Linked DNA regions of Spiractinospora alimapuensis. The protein of the gene in region 1 interacts with the protein of each later gene in a pairwise test. Links are inferred from orthologs where the notes say so. Each region holds a gene or a part of one and is shown in the gene's direction. Other genes may lie near its edges. The genes, in order: ctaD and J4H86_RS10610.

The links.
Region 2: the proteins of ctaD (region 1) and J4H86_RS10610 interact in binary tests that used the Escherichia coli proteins (3 or more experiments, as listed by UniProt). The link is inferred for Spiractinospora alimapuensis from one-to-one orthologs.

Annotation. Positions count from the first base shown.
Region 1 is NZ_CP072467.1:1,202,115-1,209,218, reverse strand. What follows is about bases 1,452-4,451. They hold ctaD (aa3-type cytochrome oxidase subunit I), read left to right. Parts: upstream 1,452-2,114; coding sequence 2,115-3,788; downstream 3,789-4,451. Other genes in these bases: J4H86_RS05560 (cytochrome c oxidase subunit 4), read left to right, coding at 3,804-4,244; ctaC (aa3-type cytochrome oxidase subunit II), read left to right, coding at 1,452-2,118. Also shown: J4H86_RS05580 (carbohydrate kinase family protein), read left to right, coding at 1-43; rpsD (30S ribosomal protein S4), read left to right, coding at 179-790; more of ctaC, read left to right, coding at 1,204-1,451; J4H86_RS05555 (L,D-transpeptidase), read left to right, coding at 4,642-6,048; qcrB (cytochrome bc1 complex cytochrome b subunit), read right to left, coding at 6,627-7,104. UniProt on the Escherichia coli protein: Cytochrome bo(3) ubiquinol oxidase is the terminal enzyme in the aerobic respiratory chain of E.coli that predominates when cells are grown at high aeration.
Region 2 is NZ_CP072467.1:2,332,621-2,339,624, reverse strand. The notes cover bases 2,532-5,431. They hold J4H86_RS10610 (pyridoxal phosphate-dependent aminotransferase), read left to right. Parts: upstream 2,532-3,360; coding sequence 3,361-4,503; downstream 4,504-5,431. Other genes in these bases: J4H86_RS10600 (transglycosylase domain-containing protein), read left to right, coding at 5,405-5,431; J4H86_RS10605 (class I SAM-dependent methyltransferase), read left to right, coding at 4,608-5,183; J4H86_RS10615 (BlaI/MecI/CopY family transcriptional regulator), read left to right, coding at 2,820-3,200. Outside these bases: J4H86_RS10620 (multifunctional oxoglutarate decarboxylase/oxoglutarate dehydrogenase thiamine pyrophosphate-binding subunit/dihydrolipoyllysine-residue succinyltransferase subunit), read right to left, coding at 1-2,213; more of J4H86_RS10600, read left to right, coding at 5,432-7,004. UniProt on the Escherichia coli protein: Shows aminotransferase activity with methionine and histidine as substrates, and to a lesser extent also with phenylalanine.

The DNA of each region.
Region 1 (7,104 bases):
CTACGGCCCGGAGTCGGCGGCCGCGGTCGAAGGGCACCTGTGAGGGCTTAAGCTGGGATGCTGTAACTGCCACGCGGAACCGCGGCAACGAACGGCGTCACCGCCGTGCCACCCAGAACCAGGCAAGCCTTACCTGGGGGTTTCGCACGCTTCGATCATGACCTGAGAGGACCCACACATGCGCTACACCGGACCCAAGGTGCGGTTGTCACGGCGCGCCGGTGTTCCCTTGACCCGTAAGGCGGTCAAGTACTTCGAGAAGCGGCCGTACCCCCCGGGTGAGCACGGCCGCCGCGTCCGGCGTTCCAACAGTGACTACGGCCTGCGGCAACTGGAGAAGCAGAAGCTGCGCTGGTACTACGACCTGTCCGAGAAGCAGCTCTCCCGTACCTTCGAGAGCGCCCGCAAGCGCTCGGGACGTACGGGTGAGGAGCTCATCGCTGAGCTCGAACTGCGTCTGGCGACCGTGGTGCTGCGTGCGGGGCTCGCCCCCTCCATCTACGCCGCGCGTCAGTTCGTCAACCACGGTCACATCACCGTGGACGGGCGCAAGGTGGACATCCCGTCGTACAAGGTGAAGCCGGGACAGGTCATCGGGGTGCGGGAGAAGTCCCGCGCCATGGTGCCGTTCATCGAGGCCGCCGAAGGCGTGCACGCCGACGAGCGCATCGCTGGCTACCTCGCGGTCAGCCACAAGGAACTCCGCGTCGCCGTGGTCGACCGACCCAAGCGTGACCAGGTTCCGGTGCCGTTCAACGAGCAGCTGGTGGTTGAGTACTACTCCCGCTGACACGGCATTCTGGAGGGCCCTGTCCGGTTCGTCCGGGCGGGGCCTTCCGCTGTGCGGAGCGTGTCGGCGCGCGGGGCGTTCCACAGCATCGGCCACCCCCCGTGGATTCCGGTGAGAGAACCCGGTGACGCGGCTAAGGGGACCCGGTGCGGGCCGCTCTCAGTGCAACGATACGCTCGCCTTAGCTCGCCGCGGTGTACGTGGAACAACCCCGCGCACAGCGCCTGGAGGCGTCGCGGCGAGCCGGGGAGAAAACCGCAGACCTGTTCCTGGCTCGGACCGGTGCCGTGCAACACGCTGGCGGCCAAAGTCCGTGCCGCCAGTGGGGACGGTGGCGCGATATGGTCTCCCCTGAAAACCTAGGACAACCGACAGCCCGCGGGACGCGGGCAGCAACGCTGGGAAGGCATTCCGTGAGTCCGACCCTTCGGAATCGGCATTCGCGCCGATGGGCATCACGTGGCGCCGCGCTCGCCGTACTTGGCCTCGCACTGACGGGCTGTTCGGGAGAGGCCGCGCGCCTTGGTGTGCCGGAGCCGATTACCGCGCAGGGCGAGCGCGTCCTGGACCTCTGGCAGGGGTCGTGGGTGGCGGCGTTCGCGGTGGGCATCCTCGTGTGGGGGTTGATCATCTGGTCGGTGATCTTCCACCGCAAACGTTCGAGCCAACTCCCGCCCCAGGTGCGCTACAACCTCCCGATCGAGGCGCTCTACACCGTGCTGCCGATCGTGGTGATCGCGGTGCTCTTCTACTTCACCGCGCGCGACCAGAACTACATCACCGACACCGACCGTGACCCCGACGTCACCATCGACGTGCTCGCGTACCAGTGGAGCTGGCAGTTCACCTACGACGGCGAGGAGAACATCGAGGGCGACGACGTCGCCGTCTCCGGTGTTCCCGGGCCCGAGGGTTCGCCCCACATGGTCGTGCCCAACGACAGCGTCGTCCACTTCAACCTCGAGTCCCCCGACGTCATCCACTCGTTCTGGATCCCGGCGTTCCTGTTCAAGATGGACGTCATTCCTGGGCAACCCAACGAGTTCCAGGTCGACGTGCATGTTCCCGAGGAAGAGGTCGAGAACGGCGACGCCGTCTTCGAGGGCCGTTGTGCCGAACTCTGCGGCGTCGAGCACTCGCAGATGCTGTTCACCGTCGAGGTCATGTCCCCCGAGGACTACGAGGCCTGGCTCGAGGAGCAGAAGAACAACCCCGCCCCCCTTCCGGACATCGCCGAGCTCGAGGGCGTCGTCGAGGGCGAACAGGACGACGTGCAGCAGGAGCAGGACGAGCAGGAGCAGGCCGAGGAGGAGGCGGCCACATCATGACCACCGTGAGCGAACCCCGCGCTGGCGCGGTGGGAGGAGCGGCGCCGACCCGCAAGGGCTCGGCCGTCGTCAACTGGATGACCTCCACCGACCACAAGATCATCGGGTACATGTACCTGGTGACCGCGTTCTGCTTCTTCCTGATCGCGGGCATCATGGCGCTGCTGATCCGCGCCGAGTTGATGTTCCCCGGCATGCAGGTGATGAGCTACGAACAGTTCAACCAACTGTTCACGATGCACGGCACCATCATGCTGCTGCTGTTCGCGACCCCGCTGTTCGTGGGCTTCGCCAACATCATCATTCCGCTCCAGATCGGAGCGCCCGACGTGGCGTTCCCGCGGATGAACATCTTCGGGTACTACCTGTTCCTGTTCGGTGGCCTCATCGTCATCAGCGGGTTCCTGACCCCCGGCGGGGCGGCCAGCTTCGGCTGGTTCGCCTACACGCCCCTGTCCGACGCGGTGCGGTCGCCCGGCGTGGGTGGCGACCTGTGGATCATGGGCCTCGTCGTGTCCGGTCTGGGCACGATCCTCGCCACCGTCAACTTCATCACCACCATCGTGTGTATGCGCGCTCCGGGCATGACCATGTTCCGGATGTCCATCTTCACGTGGAACGTCCTGTTCACTAGCATCCTCGTGCTGATCGCCTTCCCCGTGCTGACCGCGGCGCTGATCGCGCTCGGCGCCGACCGGATGGTGGGCACCCAGGTGTTCAACCCGGAGCACGGTGGCGCCATCCTGTGGCAACACCTGTTCTGGTTCTTCGGGCACCCCGAGGTCTACATCATCGCGTTGCCCTTCTTCGGTATCGCGACCGAGATCCTGCCGGTGTTCAGCCGTAAGCCCATCTTCGGGTACAAGAGCCTGGTCGCCGCCACCATGGCCATCACCGGGCTTTCGGTCACGGTCTGGGCGCACCACATGTTCCCGACGGGGGCGGTGCTCCTCCCGTTCTTCTCGTTCATGTCGTTCCTGATCGCGGTACCGACCGGGGTGAAGTTCTTCAACTGGGTCGGGACGATGTGGCGTGGGCAACTGACCTTCGAGACGCCGATGCTGTACACCATCGGGTTCCTGGTGACCTTCCTGTTCGGTGGTCTCACCGGTGTTCTGCTGGCGTCCCCGCCGATCGACTTCCACGTCACCGACAGCTACTTCGTGGTGGCGCACTTCCACTACGTCGTGTTCGGCACCGTGGTGTTCGCGATGTTCGCCGGGTTCTACTTCTGGTGGCCGAAGTTCACGGGCAAGATGTTGGACGAGCGGATCGGCAAGATTCAGTTCTGGCTGCTCTTCCTCGGCTTCCACGGCACGTTCCTGGTGCAGCACTGGCTGGGTGCCGCGGGTATGCCGCGCCGCTACGCCGACTACCTGCCCTCCGACGGGTTCACCGAGCTGAACGTGTTCTCGTCGGTGAGCTCGTTCGTGCTCGGCGCCTCCACGCTGCTGTTCTTCTACAACATCTGGAAGACGGCGAAGACGGCCCCGATGGTGCGGGCGGACGACCCGTGGGGCTACGGATGCTCCCTGGAGTGGGCGACGTCCTGCCCGCCGCCGCGGCACAACTTCGTGTCACTGCCGCGGATCCGGTCCGAGCGCCCGACGTTCGACCTCAACCATCCCCATGCCGCCGCGCCCGGCGCCGCCGCGCCGAGCGCGCGTTAGTTTCGAGGAGCAGCAATGAAGAGCCAGGCGTACATATGGGGTGGCATCGGGGCTTTCCTCATCCTGGTCGTCGGCGTATACATCTACTGGATCCTCGCCGAACCCGCGAGCGTGGGTGGGGGCGGCATCGAGTGGACCGGCACCGTCGCGTTGGTCTTCTCGGTTCCCTTCTCCTTCATGGTGGGGTTCTGGATCTGGCAGGCCGCGCGACGCAGTGAGCGTCACCACGGCCTCGCTCCGGAGGACGACAAGGAAGGCGAGATCGCCGAGAACGCCGGCGAGTACGGGTTCTTCAGCCCGCACAGTTGGTGGCCGCTGTTCGTCGCGATGGCGGTGAGCTTCGCCGCGCTGGGCATCGTCTTCGGTTGGTGGATGTTCGCCACGGGGGCCGTCGCCGTAGTGCTGACCGCGCTCGGCTGGGTCTTCGAGTACTACCGCAAGGAGTTCCAGCACTAGACGGTGCTGGCCCGACCGGCGGTGGTTTCACGCCACGAGGTCCGCCCGTCCCAGAACCACTGGGATGGGCGGACCTCTTCGTGTGCCGGCCCACGCGCCCGTGTCCGGTGACTCGTCGGACGCGGTGGTCCCGAACGATTCCGGGACGCTGGAGCCGTCGGAAGCTAATGAGTCCGCACCGGGACGACGAATGAGATTGCCCCGTGATCTGGGGGATGTAGCGTTGTCAGGGTGCGGGTACCAGTCGCGGTATCCTTCTGTGTTCGGACAGCTACGCTGGAGACAGGTTTTTCCCAACGGTGGAACCGTGCGGGAAACCTCAGAGGGGCGCGGCGCGTCCTAGTACAAGGACAGTAAAGCTTCGGGCCACCGTGCGACCCTGGAGGACCCTCTCGTTATGAGCGACGCATCCCTATCCCTGCGTTGGCGGACCGGCGTCGCCGTCGTCGGCGCGCTCGTCCTGTTGAGCGCTGGATGTTCGGGGGCGAGTGAAGCCGCGAACACGGGGGATTCCTCCCCTGACGTCTCGGTGACCGTGACACCCGAGGACGGCTCCGAGTCAGTCCGTCCCGACCTCCCCCTGACGGTCGAGGCCAGCGACGGCACCATCACCGACGTTCAGGTGGACGTCGCCGGTGGCGCGGCGGAGGAGGACGACGGCGCGGAAGAGGTCGCCGCCGAGGGGGAGGACGCGGAGGCCGAGGAGGAGGGGCACACCCTCGACGAGGTCACGGGGTCGCTCAACGAGGAGGAGACCCAGTGGGTCTCCGACTGGACACTGCCCCCCGGCGCCGACCTGACGGTGACGGTGACCGCGGCCAACGAGGACGGGGAGGAGTCCGAGCACGTCTCGGAGTTCTCGACCGAGTCCGCCACCGAGGGACAGCGCCTGGAGATCACCTCCAACTTCCCGACCAGCGGGCAGGAGGTCGGGGTCGGCATGCCGATCATCATCAACTTCGACATGCCCGTGGAGAACAAGGAACAGGTCGAGTCCGCGGTCGAGGTCCTCTCGGAGGAGCCGAACGAGATCGCCGCCAACTGGGTCGGCGACGAGATGATGGTCATGCGTCCCGCCGAGTACTGGGACCCCTACCAGGAGATCACCGTCAACGTGCGGCTGGCGGGCGTGCAGTTCGCCGACGGCCAGTACGCCGACCGCAACTACCAGATCAACTTCGACGTCGGCCGTGAGCAGATCACGGAGATGCACGTCCCCGACCACGAGATGATCGTGTCGGTCGACGGCGAGGTGGAGAAGACCTTCCCGGTCTCCAACGGGGCGGCCAACCGCGAGTTCGACACCACCATGAGCGGAACCCAGCTCACCATGGAGAAGTACACCGACCTCACCATGGACTCCGCCACGGTCGGGATCCCCGAGGGTTCCCCCGGCTACTACCGGCTCGACGTGAAGTACGCGGTGCGCATCTCCAACAGTGGCGAGTTCACCCACGCGGCGGACTACCACAACGACCACGGCGTCCGGAACAACAGCAACGGGTGCACCAACATGCTCACTGAGGACGCGCTGTGGTTCTACGAGAACTCCCTCATGGGCGACCCGGTGGTGAAGTCGGGCACCGACCGCGAGGCCGAGTGGGACAACGGGTGGGCGTACTGGCAGCGTTCCTGGGACGAGTGGATGGAGAACAGCCCGCTCGGTGAGGCCCAGAACACCGGAGAGGCCGGCACGCCCGACGCCCCGCCGGTGGGCGAGGACTCCAGGGACGTGGAGGACACCGAAGGCGAGGAAGGCGCGGACGAGGGCACCGAGGAAGGTGCTGAGGAGCCCGCCGAGTAGGTCAGAGTCTCGCTCCAGAATCAGACGCCGCTGGGCCGCCCCGAGATCCCTCGGGACGGCCCAGCGGCGTCTGTGGGGTGTGGAACCGGTGGGGGAGTGGTGCTCCTCGCCTCCCGGTGCCCCGGATGTCCTTGGTGCGTTGTCGGCCGTGCCAGGTGGGCTCCCGAGCGTTCCGTGGGCCCCGCGCCTCAGGGGCCCGGGGGCTCCTGGACCCTCCCGGGGATCAGCCTCTGTCGGCCACGGCGGTCAGCGCTGTCGTGGCGTCGTCCAGAGGCACCTGAGCGATGGCCTCGCACGACCCACGGGGTGGCGGTCGGGTGACTCCGCCGCGCTGGGTCCCTGGGGTGAGTACCGACTGGACGGAGCGGCGTGACGCCCACGACCTGGCTACGGGAGTGTGCGGGCCGGTCACGACATCGAGGCCGGAGCCGAGCCCGGCACGGGTCGTCCTCCTGCCGAGGGCGGCGAGGGGTCGCGTAGACGGGGAGGGCGCCGGACAGACGTCGGGGGCCGGGCTTCACGATCGTGAAGCCCGGCCCCCGAGTTCGGACCGACAGTCGTGTCCGTCCGACCTGCTCCTACCGGCCGGAGCGCACCTCGTCGTGGACCTCTTCGGGGCCCTCGTCGTGAGCGTGCGGCTCCACGTCGGCCATCGAGACGTTGTCCTTGGTGAACCAGTGGTTCAGCCGGATCTGGAGGCGACCCTTCATCGTGCGTCGCCGTGGGTCCACCACCCCGTTCTCGTCAGTCTCCTGGGAACTCGCCGGGACGAGGTCCTCCTTGGCACTGATCGAGTCCTGGGTCTCCTCGGAGATCGGGCGATGCACCTCGAGGAACTCACCACTGGGCAGCTGGCGCACGACGCCGCTCTCGTAGCCGTGCTCCAGGGTCGCCCGGTCCCGACGCTGCAGTCCCAGGCAGATCCGCTTGGTGATGATGAAGGCGATCACCGGTCCGATGATGGCGGCCACACGGAAGAAGTACGTCGTCCAGTAGAGACTGATCGAGAACGTCTCCGCGATCACGTCGTTGGCACCGGCGGCCCACAGCAGTCCG
Region 2 (7,004 bases), 1.1 Mb from region 1 along the record:
TCGTTGTGGCCCCGACGCCGGTAGCACACCATGTCGATGACGACGTCCTTGTTGAACGCCTGGCGGTACTCGAACGCCAGGTGCGCGACGCGCACCACGGCCTCGGGGTCGTCGCCGTTCACGTGGAAGATCGGGGCCTGCACCATGCGCGCGACGTCGGTGGAGTACACGCTGGACCGGCTGTCCTCGGGCGAGGTGGTGTAGCCGACCTGGTTGTTCACGATCACGTGCACGGTGCCGCCGGTGCGGTAGCCGCGAAGCTGGGACAGGTTGAGGGTCTCGGCGACCACGCCCTGGCCCGCGAACGCCGCGTCGCCGTGGATCAGGACCGGCAGCACGGTGAAGCCGTGCTGGCCCTTGTCCAACAGGTCCTGCTTGGCGCGGGCGATGCCCTCGGCCACGGGGTTCACGGCCTCGAGGTGGCTGGGGTTGGCAGCGAGCGTGACGTTGATCTTCTCCCCGGTCGGGGTCTCGAACACGCCGTCGGTGCCCAGGTGGTACTTGACGTCACCCGACCCGTGCGAACTGCGCGGGTCGATGTTGCCCTCGAACTCACCGAAGATCTGCGCGTAGGACTTGCCGCAGATGTTGGCCAGCACGTTGAGGCGGCCCCGGTGGGCCATCCCCATGACGACCTCGTCCAGGGAGCTGCGGGCGGCCTCGGAGATCACCCCGTCCAACAGGGGGATCAGGGACTCTCCGCCCTCCAACGAGAAGCGCTTCTGCCCGACGTACTTGGTCTGCAGGAACGTCTCGAAGGCCTCGGCGCTGTTGAGGCGGCGCAGGATGTGGAGCTGCTCGTCCCGGGAGACGGTGTCGTGGCCACGGCGCTCGATGCGCTCCTGGATCCACTCCCGCTCCTCCGGGCTCTGGATGTGCATGTACTCGATGCCCACGGTGCGGCAGTAGGTGTCGCGGAGGACACCCAGGATGTCGCGCAGCCGCATGACGGGCTTGCCGCCGAATCCACCCGTGGGGAACTCGCGCTCCAGGTCCCACAGGGTGAGTCCGTGTTCCAGGACGTCGAGGTCCGGGTGACGGCGCTGCTTGTACTCCAGCGGGTCGGTGTCGGCCATGAGGTGGCCCCGGACCCGGTAGGCGTGGATCAGCTCCTGGACCCGGCTCGCCTTGTCCAACTCGGTGTCGCGGTTGATGGAGATGTCCTGGACCCAGCGCACCGGCTCGTAGGGCAGGCGCAGGGAGCGGAAGATCTCGTCGTAGAAACCGTCCTCGCCCAGCAGGAGCTGGTGGATACGCCGCAGGAACTCACCCGACTGCGCACCTTGGATGATCCGGTGGTCGTAGGTGGAGGTCAGCGTCATGATCTTGCTGACGGCCAGTTGGTTCAGGGTCTCCGGGGCGGCGCCCTGGAACTCGGCCGGGTACTCCATCGAGCCCACACCGAGGATCGCGCCCTGCCCCTGCATGAACCGGGGAATCGAGTGCACCGTACCGATGCCACCAGGGTTGGTGAGGCTGATCGTGGTGCCCTGGAAGTCGGAGACCGCGAGCTTGCCGGCGCGGGCCTTGCGCACGACCTCCTCGTAGGCGGTCCAGAACTCCTTGAAGTCCAGCGCCTCCGCGCCCTTGATGTTGGGCACGAGGAGCTGACGGGTGCCGTCGGACTTGGGGATGTCGATGGCGAGGCCCAGGTTGACGTGCTTGGGCGTGGCCAGCCCCGGCTTACCGTCCACCTCGGCGTAGGCGGAGTTCATCGCCGGTACGGTGCTCAGCGCCTTCACCATCGCGTAACCGATGATGTGCGTGAAGGAGATCTTCCCGCCGCGCGCCCGCTTGAGGTGGTTGTTGATGACGATGCGGTTGTCGAACAGCAGCTTCACCGGCAGCGAGCGAACACTGGTGGCCATGGGCAGGCCGAGACTGGCCTCCATGTTCGTCGCGGTGCGGGCGGGTGTGCCGCGCATGCGTTCGGTGGTGACGGCGAGCAGGTCGTCCTGCTCCCCGGCCTCCTGCTCTGTGGCCTCGGCCTTGGGGCGACTCGACGAGCCCGCCGCGGCCCGAGGTGCCGCGGGAGTCGTGGCGGCGCTGGCCGACGACGCCCCGGTGGCGCTGCTCGACTTGTAGTCGGCGAAGAAGTTCCACCAGGCCTTATCTACTGAGTTCGGATCGTCGAGGTACCTGCGGTACAGCTCCTCGACCAGCCACTCATTCGGTCCAAAATCCGTGGGGGGTTGCGACGACTCAGACGACACGGCGGTGATCGCCCACTTCCGGTGCTCGCGTGCTGCTGATGGTTGCGGAGACGGCCGCACCCCACGCCACCGTGACGCGACATTGGCCGGTGGAACCGGTGGACGGTCTCCCGGCCACAGGTTACCGAGTTTTGTCACGAGTGTGCCCAGCCTGGGGTGGTGACTCTCCGCTCGTTCACCCCGATGTTCTTCGCGGAGAACGGGAACCGTGGGGGGTTTCGCCGCGTCGCAGTGAATGTGCGGGGCCCGGCAGGACGGCTGGGTCCGGCGGGCGGGGCACGGGGGTTCCGCCGGCCGGACCCAGTGCCGGGCCCCGCAGAAGTCGTCCTGGGGGGCGAACTAGCCTTCACCAGTGAGAACGTCGGAGTTCGTGCCGACGGCCGGGGTGTCGGGCGGCCGCGCGCACCGGTCCACGCGCGGTGACGCGGTCGGTGCGCGGGCGCCGTATCGGTGGCCCCTCCCGGCCACGGGGCCGACGAAACCACGGCCACAGGTGCCCCAGGCCGCTGATTCGGGTGTGTGCGACGCCAAACGGTACGCATGTCGGTGAAATTCCTCGCAGTCGATGCCGCCTTCCTACGATGGCGCCGCGGAGGTGGACACGGAGTGGTTCAGCAGGGATTCGGCGAACTCGAGTTCGCGATCATGGACGCGCTGTGGCGTGCCGAGCAACCGCTCATTGTTCGGGACATCCGCGCGAGCATGTTCTACGACCGCGAGGTCGCCTACACGACGGTGATGACGGTCACCAACATCCTGTTCCACAAGGGGATGCTGCACCGGGAGAAGTCGGGACGGGCCTGGCGGTACTGGCCACAGGAGGACCGCGGCGACCACACGGCGCGGCTCATGCTGGAGGTCCTGGACGGAAGCGACGACCCCAGCACCGCGATGACGCGGTTCATCGAGCGGTGTTCCGAGGAACAGCGACGCCTCATCAGCCGAGCCCTGCACGGCCTCCCGCGTCCGCGACGGGCGACCCCTTAGTGCCGCCCTCGACGTCGGTGGCGTCGGCCACCGGGGTGGTTGCCCCGGGTGAGTGGACCCGGCGGTGAGCGGGGATCGGTCCACACTCCCTCGCCCGCGTCGTGAGCCGCGACACCCGTCCACCTATGCTCGTGCTGTGGATGACCTACGAGTAGCGCGGATGCGCGCCTACGGCGAGAGCATCTTCGCCGAGATGACGCAGTTGGCCGTGGCCACCGAGTCCATCAACCTCGGCCAGGGGTTCCCCGACACCGACGGACCGAAGGCGCTGCGCGAGGCCGCGGCCCGGCACCTCACCGACGGGGTGAACCAGTACCCGCCGGGCGACGGCCACCTTGAGCTGCGCGCGTCGGTCGCTGCCGAACGCGCCGCCCGGTACGGCCAGCGCCTCGACCCCGCCACGGAGATCTACGTGACGGTGGGCGCGACCGCCGGAATCGCCGCCAGCGTGCTCGGCCTGGTCGAGCCCGGGGACGAGGTCGTCGTCTTCGAGCCGATGTACGACTCCTACCCGGCGGTGATCTCGCTGGCCGGCGGCGTGCGCCGGCCCGTCGCCCTGCGCCCCGACGCCACCGGCCGGTTCACCTTCGACCCCGACGAGCTGCGGTCCACCTTCGGGCCGCGCACTCGGATGGTGCTGCTCAACTCTCCGCACAACCCCACCGGGACAGTGTTCACCCGCGAGGAACTGTCCCTGGTCGCGGAGCTGTGCCAACGGCACGACGTCATCGCGGTGACCGACGAGGTGTACGAGTACCTCACCTACGACGATGAGCCCCATGTTCCGCTCGCCACGCTTTCCGGCATGGCCGAACGGACGCTCTCCATCTCCTCGGCGGGCAAGACCTTCGCGGTCACCGGTTGGAAGACCGGATGGGTCATGGGGCCGTCGCCGCTGCTGCGCGCGGTGCGCACCGTGAACCAGTTCCTCACCTTCAGCGCCAACGGCGCGCTGCAGCTCGCCCTCGCCGAAGGACTGACCGGCGAGGCGGACTGGATCAAAGCCCAGAACAGCGCGCTCGCCGACAAACGCGACCGCCTCTCCGCGGGTCTGGCCGACGCCGGCTTCACCGTGCAGCGGAGCTCGGGGACCTACTTCGTCATGGCCGACATCCGTCCCCTGGGCTACCGCGACGGGATCGAGGCCGCCCGCGACCTTCCGCGACGCAGCCGCGTCGCCTGTGTGCCCGCACAGGTCCTCTACGACAACACGGAGGAGGGCCGGCACCTCGTCCGGTTCGCGTTCTGCAAGCGCGACGAGGTACTGGACGAAGCGGTGCGCCGCCTGGGCGCGACCCTGTGAACCCCGGCGGCGAATTCGTGGCCGATGTCGGCCGCCGCGATGGCGAGCCCACCGACGTCCTGCCGCGCGCACTGCGTGACGTGGTCAACGCGACGCGTGGCTTCATGCCCGAGGACGAAGGGCGCGCCCTGTTCGACGCGGCGTCCAAGTACTCCGTGGTCGGGCCCATCGTGGAGATCGGTACCTACTGCGGGAAGTCCACGTTGTACCTGGGGCACGCGGCCCGCCTCGCCGGCGTCAAGGTCGTCACGGTGGACCACCACCGGGGCTCGGAGGAGCACCAGCCGGGGTGGGAGTACCACGACCCGTCCCTGGTGGACCCCGAGATCGACCGGCTCGACACGCTCGGCGCGTTCCGACGAACGGTGGTCCGGGCGGGCATGGAGGACACGATCGTCACGGTCGTGGGGGCCTCCGCCGACGTCGCGGCACTGTGGGGAACGCCGCTGGGGATGGTGTTCGTCGACGGCGGTCACTCCGAGACGGCGGCCCAGACCGACTACGAGGGGTGGAGTCCCCACATCGCACCGGGCGGCGCCCTGGTGCTGCACGACGTCTTCCCCGACCCCGCCGACGGAGGGCGCCCTCCGTACAACGTGTACTGTCGCGCCCTGGCCAGCGGCGCTTTCCGGGAGACAAGTGCCACAGGTTCGCTGCGCGTCCTCGAACGACTGCCGTGAGTCGTGATGTCACCCGGGCCGGATATGCTCCGCTCGGGGTGACGTCGGGAAGCGGTATCGTGTTCGGGAAGTGTCGTTTAGGGTCCCCCCACGGTGTCGTAACGGTACTGAGATCTCCACGGTGAGTCCGTTCCGGCCGCACGCGCGTCGCTATGAGACGAAGCATTCACGAGACTTCATAGGGGGAGTCCCGGCTTCTGGGGGCTGAGGAACTGAGCGAGATGCACGACAGCGACGGCACAAAACCAACCCACCCGTCCGCTGACGACGACCAGACCAGCGGTGCCGACACCGGCGCCGACGAGTCGCGATCCGGCATACCCTCGGGTGCGGACTCACCGGAGTCCGGGCCGAGCGATGGGTCCACGGCGTCAGCCGACCACGTGAACGACGCCGACGAGCCGGAGCTCGCCGACGACGCGTCGGAGGACGCGGGCCCCGCGGACACCGACGTCGGTGCGTTCGACACCCCCCACACCGACAGCGCGTCCAGCCCCGACAGCGGTGACGCCACACCGTTCGCCGACGACTCCGACGCGGCCGAGCCCTCCCTGGGGGGCGGCGCCTTCCACGACAGCGGGAGTTTCTTCCGGGACCGGGTGGCCCGCAACCTCGCGGAACACTACGGGTTACGTCTGGACGAGAACGGACGTCCCCTCGACGACGACGCCGCGACCGCGGACGCCGATCCCGACTTCTCCGCGGTGTCCACGGGTGGCGGCGATGAGGACTACGCCACCGACACCGGCGCCAACGACATCCCGGACCCCGCCGACCTCCCCGACCAGGACGTACGGCCGGGGACGGAACCGTTCTCCGTGGTGGAGGAGTTCGAGTCCGACGCCACGCCGTCGTGGGCTGACTCCGAGGATCGGGGCACCGACGTCGGCCCGTCCACCAGCGTCTTCACCCCGCCCGACCGCGGCGCGGAATCCACGGAGCCGCCGTTCTCCTACCCCGACGCCCCCACGCGCGACCCTTACGACGAGCCGTACGCGGCCTCGGACCGCCCCCACTCCTCCGAGGGTCACGGCTTCGAGAGCGCCGGGTACTCCGAGCGGTCGGACTACGCCGACCCCCCCGAGCGGTTCGGGGCGGAGACACCGTCGGCGTTCACGACGCCGCCCGGCTACGACGATCCGTTCGGGCCCTCGGCCGCGGCGAGCGGTCCCTTCGCGTCCGGCGGCGACACGTCGGACCACGCCGAGGTCAGCGGGGCCGACAACCACGGTCAGGCCTACTCCGGCGACGACGAGACGTCCGGCGGCGACCCGTTCGAGTCCCACCGCGCCCCCGCGGTCCCCGACTTCGGTGACCCCACCGGTGCGGGAGCGACGGGAACGTTCAGTGCGCTGAGTCCCGGAATGGCGGCGGGGTACGGCGCCGGCGGAGAACCACCGGCCGGCGGCCCGGGTGGCCCCCCGGCGATCATTCCCCCAGGCGGGGACGGCCCGAACGGCCCGTCCGGTCCGCAGGAGGTGGCGCCGCACGCCGCGGGCGCGCTCCAATCGGGGTCCTCCGCGACCAAGAAGAAGTCGGCGGCGAAGAAGAAGAAACGACCGAAGAAGAAGCGGCCCCTGTGGTTCCGGCTGACCCGGGCCGGCCTGATCACCGTGTTCGCGGTCGTCCTGTTGGGCCTCGGCGCGTTCGGCGCGGCCTACGCGTTGATCGAGGTCCCCGACGCCACCCAGGAGGGCGCGACGGACCAGGGGTCGACCTTCTACTACAGCGACGGCGAGACGGAGTTCCTGGAACGGGGCACCGACCGTCAGCCCGTCGACCTCGACGACGTGCCCAAGCACGTACAGGACGCCGTACTGG